DNA from 2 places in the Nonomuraea sp. NPDC001699 genome. Region 1 is predicted to be linked to the other one. Evidence: riboswitches for the same ligand, from Rfam matches in the RefSeq annotation. Region 1 holds a riboswitch; the other holds the start of a gene.
The links. A riboswitch is a leader RNA that binds a small molecule or an ion and turns the genes downstream of it on or off. The one in region 1 is predicted to bind thiamine pyrophosphate.
Positions count from the first base shown of each region.

Region 2: linked by a shared signal. The riboswitch ahead of ACWCSU_RS19140 (purine-cytosine permease family protein) and the one ahead of ACWCSU_RS11990 (FAD-dependent oxidoreductase) in region 1 are both predicted to bind thiamine pyrophosphate.

Region 1 is NZ_JBSFGF010000003.1:392,034-396,399, reverse strand. Features, by position in the region: gene thiS (sulfur carrier protein ThiS) at 1-12, opposite strand, end outside; gene ACWCSU_RS11990 (FAD-dependent oxidoreductase) at 9-1,604, opposite strand; TPP riboswitch at 1,594-1,710, opposite strand; gene ACWCSU_RS11985 (NAD(P)/FAD-dependent oxidoreductase) at 1,763-2,932, shown strand; gene ACWCSU_RS11980 (Rv2175c family DNA-binding protein) at 2,963-3,337, shown strand; gene thiE (thiamine phosphate synthase) at 3,315-3,968, shown strand; gene ACWCSU_RS11970 (polyprenyl synthetase family protein) at 4,031-4,366, opposite strand, start outside.
Region 2 is NZ_JBSFGF010000005.1:521,297-525,662, forward strand. Features, by position in the region: gene ACWCSU_RS19120 (GOLPH3/VPS74 family protein) at 1-636, opposite strand, end outside; gene ACWCSU_RS19125 (TenA family protein) at 659-1,264, shown strand; gene ACWCSU_RS19130 (Fpg/Nei family DNA glycosylase) at 1,302-2,180, shown strand; gene ACWCSU_RS19135 (rhodanese-like domain-containing protein) at 2,207-2,530, shown strand; TPP riboswitch at 2,582-2,695, shown strand; gene ACWCSU_RS19140 (purine-cytosine permease family protein) at 2,686-4,041, shown strand; gene ACWCSU_RS19145 (methylated-DNA--[protein]-cysteine S-methyltransferase) at 4,027-4,366, opposite strand, start outside.

The DNA of each region.
Region 1 (4,366 bases):
CGTCACAATCATGAAATATCCCGAAATCTCGCGGGCGAGCACAGCGCGGCCAGCTCGCCCTCCTCACCCGTCAGAATCCCCGCACCCGGCAACGACCCCGCCCCGCGTGACGCCACCCCTGAGGACGCTGCCGCCCCTGGAGACGCCGCCCCTGAGGACGCGGGCCCCCCTGGAGACGCTGTCCCTCGGGACGCTGCCGCCCCTGCAGACGCCGCTCCTGAGGCCGTTGGCCCCTTGGGGGCTGCCCCTGATGGCGGCGTCACCGTGGTGGGGGTCGCAGGGGACGGTGTCGCCCCGGCAGGTGTCGTGAGGGTTGCTGTGACCAGGGCCGCCGTGAGGGGGGCCAGCAGGACCCCGCCCCGGTGGTGGCCGGTCGCCAGCACCAGCCCGGGAGCCGCGCCCGGCCCGATGATCGGCAGGTTGTCGGGGGTGCCCGGCCGCAGCCCGGCGACCACGTCGGCGACCTCCAGCTCGGTGACGCCCGGCACCAGCTCCCTGGCGTCCCGCAGCAGCTCGTAGAGCCCGCCGGCGGTCACCCGGGTGTCGAACCCCAGCTCCTCCTGCGTGGCCCCGAGCACCAGCTCGCCGTCGCCCCTGGGGACGAGGTAGACGGGGGCGCCGTGCACCATCCCGCGTACGCACCGCCCGAGCAGCGGCTGCGGCGAGCGCAACCGCATGATCTGTCCCTTGATCGGCCGTACCGGCACGCCGGCCAGTTCTCCGCTCCACGCCCCGGCGGCCAGCACCACGCGATCGGCCGCGATCTCCCGCACGGCGGCGCCAGGCTGACCCGGGTCGGGTTCGAGGCGCACACCGATCACGGCACCCGCCGCGGCCCCGGTCATCGCCCCGATCCCAGCGCCGGTCCCAGCACCGATCCCAGCGTCGGTCCCAGTGCCGGTCGTGGTGTCGCCGTCGCGCAGCAGCCCGGTCACCCGCGCCCGCACCAGGGGCACGCCCAGCCGGTCGAGCGCGGCCAGCAGCGCCGCCGTGACGCGGCGCGGGTCGACCCAGGCGTCACCGGGGGCCAGCAGCCCGCCGCGCACCGACGGGGCCAGCATGGGCTCCAGGCGGCGGCACTCGCGCCCGGTCAGCCGCTCCACCCGGAGCCCCAGCTTGTCCATGAACGCCGCCAGGTCGTCGAGCGCCGCGAGGTCGTCGGCCCCGAAGGCGACGTCGAGCGTGCCGTCGGCGCGCAGGTCGAGCCCCCGGCGCGCGGCCTCCATCGACCCCGCCTCCCCGGCCACCCGCCCGAACCCGCCGCCGAATCCCGCGCCGGACCCACTGGCGAGCCCCGCGCCGAAGCCCGAGCCGGTGCCACCGGCGAGCCCTGTGGCGAAGCCTGCGGCAGACCCGTCGTCCAGCCCCGCGTCGGCGGCCAGCTCGGCCGCGAAGGACGGCCACCGGTTCAGCGACGCGGCCCCCAGCCGCAGCAGCGGCTCCTCGGTGTAGGCGACCTCGCTGACGGGGGCGAGCATCCCGGCCGCCGCGTAGGAGGCCCCGCGGCCCGGGGCCGGGTCGACCACCGTGACGGGCGACCCCGCTCGGGCCAGCCGCCAGGCGATCGACAACCCGACGACCCCGCCGCCCACGATCACATTCATCCGCGCTCCCTTCGCCGGCATGATCCGGATCAGGTGTCTTGCGGTCGAAGGCCCGTTCAAGCCTTCCTCTCAGCCCGGTGACGGCCGGACTCCCGCGCGTCTTGCCCTCCCAGCCTACGGCCTCGGTGCGACGCGCCGGCACGGCCCCCGTTATGGTCATGAACGTGAACCATGTCGTAGTGGTGGGAGCGGGCCTGGCCGGGCTGCGGAGCGCCGAGGCGCTGCGCGGGCGCGGCTTCACCGGACGGATCACGCTGATCGGCCAGGAGCGCCATCGGCCCTACGACCGCCCGCCTCTGTCCAAGGCCGTCCTGTCGGGCGCCGCCGACTCCAGCTTCCTGGAGGCCGACCTCGACGCGCTGGAGATCGACTTCTGGCCCGGCGTCACCGCCAAGGCCCTGCGCCAGGGCGTCCTGGAGACGACCGAGGGCGAGCTCGGCTATGACGGCCTGGTGATCGCCACCGGCGCCGAGCCGATCACCGTGCCCGGCGACGGCCCCCAGCACGTCCTGCGCACCCTCGACGACGCCCACGAGCTGCGCGCCGGGCTGGTGGCCGGGGCGCACGTCGCGATCATCGGCGCGGGCTGGATCGGCGCCGAGGTCGCCACCGCCGCCCGCAAGGCCGGTTGCACGGTGACCGTGATCGAGGCCGGCCCCACCCCGCTGGCCAACGCCGTGGGCCCGGAGATCGGCGCCCGCACCCTGCACTGGTACGACGGCATCGACCTGCGCCTGAACACCATGGTCGACGAGGTGGACGAGGGCGGCGTACGGCTGGTGGGCGGCGAGTTCGTCCAGGCCCACGTGGTCGTCACCGGCATCGGCGTGCGGCCCGCCATCGAATGGCTGGCCGGTTCCGACATCGACCTGCACAACGGCGTCGTCACCGACGAGCACCTGCGCACGTCCATGCCGGGTGTGGTCGCGGCCGGCGACTGCGCCGCCTGGTGGTCGCGCCGCTACGGCACCCGGCTCCGCGTCGAGCACTGGGACACCGCGCTCGGCTCGCCTGAGGTCGCCGCCGCGACCCTGCTGGGCGAGGAGGCCGTCTACGATCCGGCGCCCTACTTCTGGTCCGAGCAGTTCGGCCACATGGTCCAGTACATCGGCCACCATCCCTCCGGCGACCGCCTGGTCTACCGGGGCGAGCCCGAGGGCAAGTGGTCGGCCGTCTGGCTGACCTCGGGCGACACCCTCGCCGCGGTGCTCGCCGTCGACCGGCCCCGGGACTACGTGCAGGGCCGTAGGATCATCGAAGGCGGTCACCGCCTCGACACAGAACGCCTGGTAGATCCAGAGGTCCCCCTACGGGATTGTGTTGTTTGAGCAAGGACGGCATGTGGTAGTTGTGGTTTCGTGACGCTTTCTGTTGCACAGATCGACCGGGAGACCGACCAGCTCGTCGACGAGTGGCTCACTCTCCCCGAAGTGGCCTCACGCCTCGACCTTTCGATCGGGCGGGCCAAGCAACTCCTCAAGGACCACAAGCTGCTCGGCGTACGCCGCGGCGGCGGCGGGCCGCAGGTGCCCGCGGTGTTCCTCGACGGGAAGGACGTGATGAAGGGCCTGCCCGGCACACTGACCGTGTTGCTCGACGCCGGCTACGACGACGTGGAGTCGCTGCGCTGGCTCTTCACCCCAGACGAGTCCCTGCCGGGGTCGCCCATCGAGGCGATCAAGGCCGGCCGTCACACGGAGGTCAAGCGGCGTGCCCAGGCCCTCGGTTTCTGAGGCCCGCCTCTATCTCTGCACCGACGGCCGCCGCGACCGCGGCGACCTGGCAGAGTTCCTCGATGCGGTGCTGGCCGGCGGCGTGGACATCATCCAGCTGCGGGAGAAGGGCCTGGAGGCACGCGAAGAACTCGCGCTCCTGGAAGTCTTCCGCGACGCCTGCGACCGGCACGGCAAGCTGCTGGCCGTCAACGACCGGGCGGACATCGCCTACGCCGCCCGGCCCGACGTGCTCCACCTGGGGCAGGACGACCTTCCCGTGACGGTCGCGCGAGAGATACTCGGCGACGACATCGTCATCGGCCGGTCCACCCACTCCATCGCCGAGGCGTCCGCCGCGGCCGTGGAGGAGGGCGTCGACTACTTCTGCTGCGGCCCGATCTGGCCCACGCCGACCAAGCCGGGCCGCCACGCGCCCGGCCCGGCGCTGCTGCGGCACGCCGCGTCGCTGGGGTCGGCCTCGGACCCGGAATCGCCGCGGCCGTGGTTCGGGATCGGCGGCATCGACCTCGCCAACCTCGACGAGGTCATGTCGTACGGCGTGAGCCGCGTGGTGGTCGTACGCGCGATCACCGACGCGGAGGACCCGGGGGCGGCGGCGGCCGAGTTCGCCAAGCGCCTGAGCCCCTGAACCGACCGGGCGCCCGTCCTCGACGGGCGCCCCAGGCCAGGTGCCCGGCCAGAGTGCCGGGGTCAGGTCTTGCGGGACGTCGCGGCGATGGCCAGCTCGGTCAGCGCCGTGCGCGCCTCGGCGGTGACGGGCGCCTCGTCGAGCGCGGTCAGGGCGTCGGCGAGATAGCCGGCGATCAGGTCTTCGCACTCCCGCAGCGCGCCGGTGTCCGTGATGATCTCGCGCAGGGCGGTCACTCCGTCCTCGTCGAGCGCGGGGTCGCCGAGCAGCCTGCGCACCGTCGCGGCCGACTCCGGCGTGGCCGCGGCCAGGGTACGGGCCACCAGCATCGTGCGCTTGCCCTCCCGCAGGTCGTCGCCGGCCGGCTTGCCGGTCTGGGCCGGGTCGCCGAACACGCC
Region 2 (4,366 bases), on a different contig from region 1:
GGCGACGGTCGCGGCGGTGGTGGTGGTGAGGATGACGGCCGCGGTGATGGCGCTGATCGTCTTGGCGACCGCCTGGCCGGCCCACTCGCCCTCGGCGATCTCCTTGACGCGCCCGCGGTCGGCGCCGGGGAACGCCTTGAGGTCGAGCTTCGCGGCGTACATGATCGCGATCAGGGTGGCCGTGCGCTGGTCGGGCTCGGCGCCGGCGAGGACGGCCGTCACGCGTTCGCGCACGTCGGCCTCCACCTGAGGGTCGGACTCCGGCCAGCGGGTGGTCGGGAAGATCCCCAGGACCTTCCTGCGCTCCTCGGCCAGCACGCCCGACTCGGCGAGCCTGGTGAGCAGCCGCCGGCGCAGCTTGCCCGACTGCAACCGCTGCACCCACCACGCGGGCTTCCTGGCCTTGCCGTCCTCGGCCATGCGGGCGAGGGCGGCGTCGAGCTCCTCGTCGCCCAGCGGGGCCGGGTCCTTGACCGTCACCTTGTCGTCGGCCAGTTCCACGCGGCCCGCGGCGGCCAGCTCGGCGAGGATCGCGCCGCCGAGCGCGGGGTCGAGCTGGATGCCCCCGATGAGCTGCCTGCCTTCCTCCTCGCCGTAGGCGAGCAGGAGGAGTTCTTCGGCGATCGTCACGGTCATGCCTCGACACTAACCTCCCAGCATGAGCATCTCGGAAAGACTTCACGCGATCGGACGTCCGCTGCTCCAGGCGCAGCTCGACCATCCCACGGTGGCCGGGATCGGGCGTGGCGACCTGCCGGAGCCGGTCTTCCGGTCCTGGCTGGAGCAGGACTACCTGTACCTGCTCGACTACGTGCGGGTGTTCTCCAGGCTGGCCTGGCAGGCGCCGGACGGGCATCTGGGGGACCTGGTGGATCTGGCGCACGCGACGTACCACGACGAGTTGCGCCTGCATCGGTCGTTGTCGGCGGAGTTCGGGGCCGACCTGGACAACGCGGTGAAGGGGCCGGCGTGTGTGGCGTACACGGCGTTCCTGTTGGAGGCGGCGGGGTCTTATGGGGAGGGGCTGGCCGCGCTTTATCCGTGCATGTGGGGATATTCGAGTCTTGGGAAGATCCTTGCGGAGAACCCGCCGGCCGAGCCGCGTTACCGGGCCTGGGTGGACACGTACGCCGATCCCGGGTTCGCGGCGCTGACCGTACGGATCGGGCAGATGATCGACGAGGCCGACCCCGACCCCGTACGGGCGGAGGCGCTGTTCACCGAGGGCATGGCCCACGAACTCGCCTTCTGGGACGTGCCGTAGTCGCGTGACGGTCCGGCGCGCGCCATACCCTGGTGGCATGCCGGAACTTCCCGAAGTGGAGTCGCTCACCCACTTCCTGCGCGAGCGGGCGGTCGGCCGTTCGATCGCGGGCGTGGACGTCGTCGCCTTCCAGGCGCTCAAGACGTTCGACCCGCCGGTCACCGCGCTCGGCGGGCTCACCGTCACGGGCGTGTCGAGGCACGGCAAGTTCCTCGACCTCGACTGCGACGGCCTGCATCTGATCATCCACCTGGCCCGCGCCGGCTGGCTGCGCTGGCGTGACGACCTGTCCGGCGCGCGGCCGGTGCGGCCGGGCAAGGGGCCGCTGGCCGTACGCGTACGGCTGGCGCCCGACGACGACGGCCTGGCCCCCGGGTTCGAGCTGACCGAGGCCGGCACGCAGAAGCGGCTGGCCGTCTACGTCACCGACAAGCCGGAGGACGTCCCGGGCGTCGCCGCCCTGGGCCCCGACCCGCTCGACGACGCCTTCACCGTCGAGGCGCTCAAGCGCATCGTGGGCGGCAACCGTGCCCAGATCAAGGGCCTGCTGCGCGACCAGAAGGTGATCGCCGGCATCGGCAACGCCTACTCCGACGAGGTGCTGCACGCCGCCAGGATGTCGCCGTTCAAGATCGCGGCGACGCTGACCGACGCGCAGATCGCCGACCTGCACGAGGCCATCGTGACGACGTTGCACGACGCCGTGGAGCGGGCGCACGGGCTGGCGGCCAAGGACCTCAAGGCGGAGAAGAAGTCCGGGCTGCGCGTGCACAACCGGGCGGGCCAGCCGTGCGACGTGTGCGGCGACACGATCCGCGAGGTGTCGTTCGCCGACTCCTCGCTCCAGTACTGCCCGACCTGCCAGACGGGCGGCAGGCCGCTCGCCGACCGGCGGATGTCGCGCCTGCTCAAGTAGGGTCCCGGGCGCGGGATGATGGAAGCATGACCGTTCCAGAGATCGAGGCCACCGCCGTTCCCGACGACGCCTACCTGCTCGACGTCCGCGAACAGGACGAATGGCTGGCCGGCCACGCCCCCGAGGCCGTGCACATCCCCATGTCGCAGATCCAGGGCCGCGTCGAGGAGGTGCCCGCCGACCGCACCGTCTACGTGGTGTGCCGGGTGGGCGGCCGGTCGATGCAGGTCACGGCGTGGCTCAACCAGCTCGGGCGCGACGCCGTCAACGTGGGCGGCGGCATGCAGTCGTGGGAGTTCGCGCGCCGTCCGATGGTCAGCGAGACCGGGCAGCAGCCGTTCGTGGCCTGAATGCCCCACTGTGGCGGTTCCGCCGCCATTGAGGCATGATGAGGGCGCCAACTGCATAGTCGCGGGAGCTCGGGGTGCCGGGCTGAGAGGGCAGCAACACAGCCGCTGCCGACCGCCTGAACCTGTCCGGGTAATGCCGGCGTAGGGAGTGTGCGATGACGCATGTCGTCGACGAAGTTCCGCTGACCCTTGACGGCGCGCCCCCCAAGACCCTCGGCGTCCTCGACCAGGGCGCGCTCTGGGCCAACCTCGGTGTCAGCCTCCTCGGTTTCTCCGGGGCGCTCATCCTGATCGACCCGCTGGGCGGCGCGCCGCTCAGCCTCGTGGCCGCGCTCACGGCCGCCGTGGTCGGCAGCCTCATCGGCACCGCCATGGTGGGCCTGTCGGCCATTCCCGGCACGCAGACCGGGCGGCCGGCGATGGTGCTGCTGCGCGGGCTGTTCGGGGCGAAGATGTCGTACGTCCCGTCCGTGCTGAACATCGTGCAGATGCTCGGCTGGGGGGCCTTCGAGCTCTGGGTGATCGCCAAGGCCGCGAACGCCATCTTCGGGGACGTCCCGTACCAGGTGTGGGTGGTGGTGGCGGGCGTGCTGACCACCGCGCTGGCCGTCTGGCCGCTCGGGTCGATCAGGCTGCTGCGCCGGTACGTGACCGTCGGCGTGATCGTGTCGCTGATCTGGTTCACCGTGTCGTTCCTGGGCGAGGCGCCGACGTACACGGGCGGGTCGTGGACGGCCTTCGCCCCGGCCGTCGACTACGTGATCGCCCTGTCGGTGTCGTGGGTGCCGATGGCCGCCGACTTCGCCAGGCACTCGCGCTCCAGCCGGGCCGCCTTCACCGGCGTCGTCGGCGGCTACACCGTCGCCCAGGTGGCCTGCCTGGCCCTCGGCGTGTACGCGGTGGCCATCGCGGGCGCCCAGGCGGTCCAGGCCGACGGCATGGTCGTGTTCCAGCCGTTCGTCGTGGCGCCGCTGGGCGCGCTGTTCTTCGGCATCCTGGTGCTGCGCGAGACCGACCAGTCCTTCGCCAACGTCTACTCCACCACCGTCTCGCTCCAGAACCTCATGCCGAAGGTCGACCGGCGGGTCGTCTCCACCGCGATCGGCGTGCTCACCACCGCGATCGCCCTGGTCGTGGACGTCACCTCCTACGGCGCGTTCCTCGGCGTGATCGGCGCGGTGTTCGTGCCGATGTTCGCGGTGCTGGCCGTCGACTACTTCGTGCTCGGCGGCGCCGCCCGCTGGAACACCGCCGAGGACGCGCCCTCGCGCTGGCTGATGCTGCTGCCGTGGGCGCTCGGCTTCGCCGCCTACTGGTTCACCACCTCGACGCCCACCGTCGCCGGCTGGGACGACTTCTGGGCGGCCGCCCGCGACGCGGTCGGCTTCACAAGGGAGACGTGGATGAACGGCGCGCTCGGCGGCGCGCTCGTCGCCGCCCTGGTGACCCTGCTGATCGGTGGGCTGACCGGTGGGCTGACCAGGGGCCTGCGCCGGTCAGCGGGCCGTTGAGACGCGGCGCTCGATGTTGAGCAGGTGCTGCTTGGCGGCCACGCCTCCGGCGTAGTCGCCGAGCTCGCCGTCCTCACGGACCACCCGATGGGAGGGCACGATCACGCAGACGGGGTTGGCGCCGACCGCGTTGCCGACCGCGCGCAGCGCGCGCGGCCGTCCGATGCTCGCGCCGATCTCCTCGTACGTCGTGGTCGTGCCGTAGGGGACGGCCATGGTCTTCTGCAGCACGCTACGGGCGAACGGCGTGGCCAGCGCGAGGTCGACCGGCGTGGCGAACGTGCGCAGCCGCCCGGAGAAGTACGCGTCGAGCTCCCGGCGCACC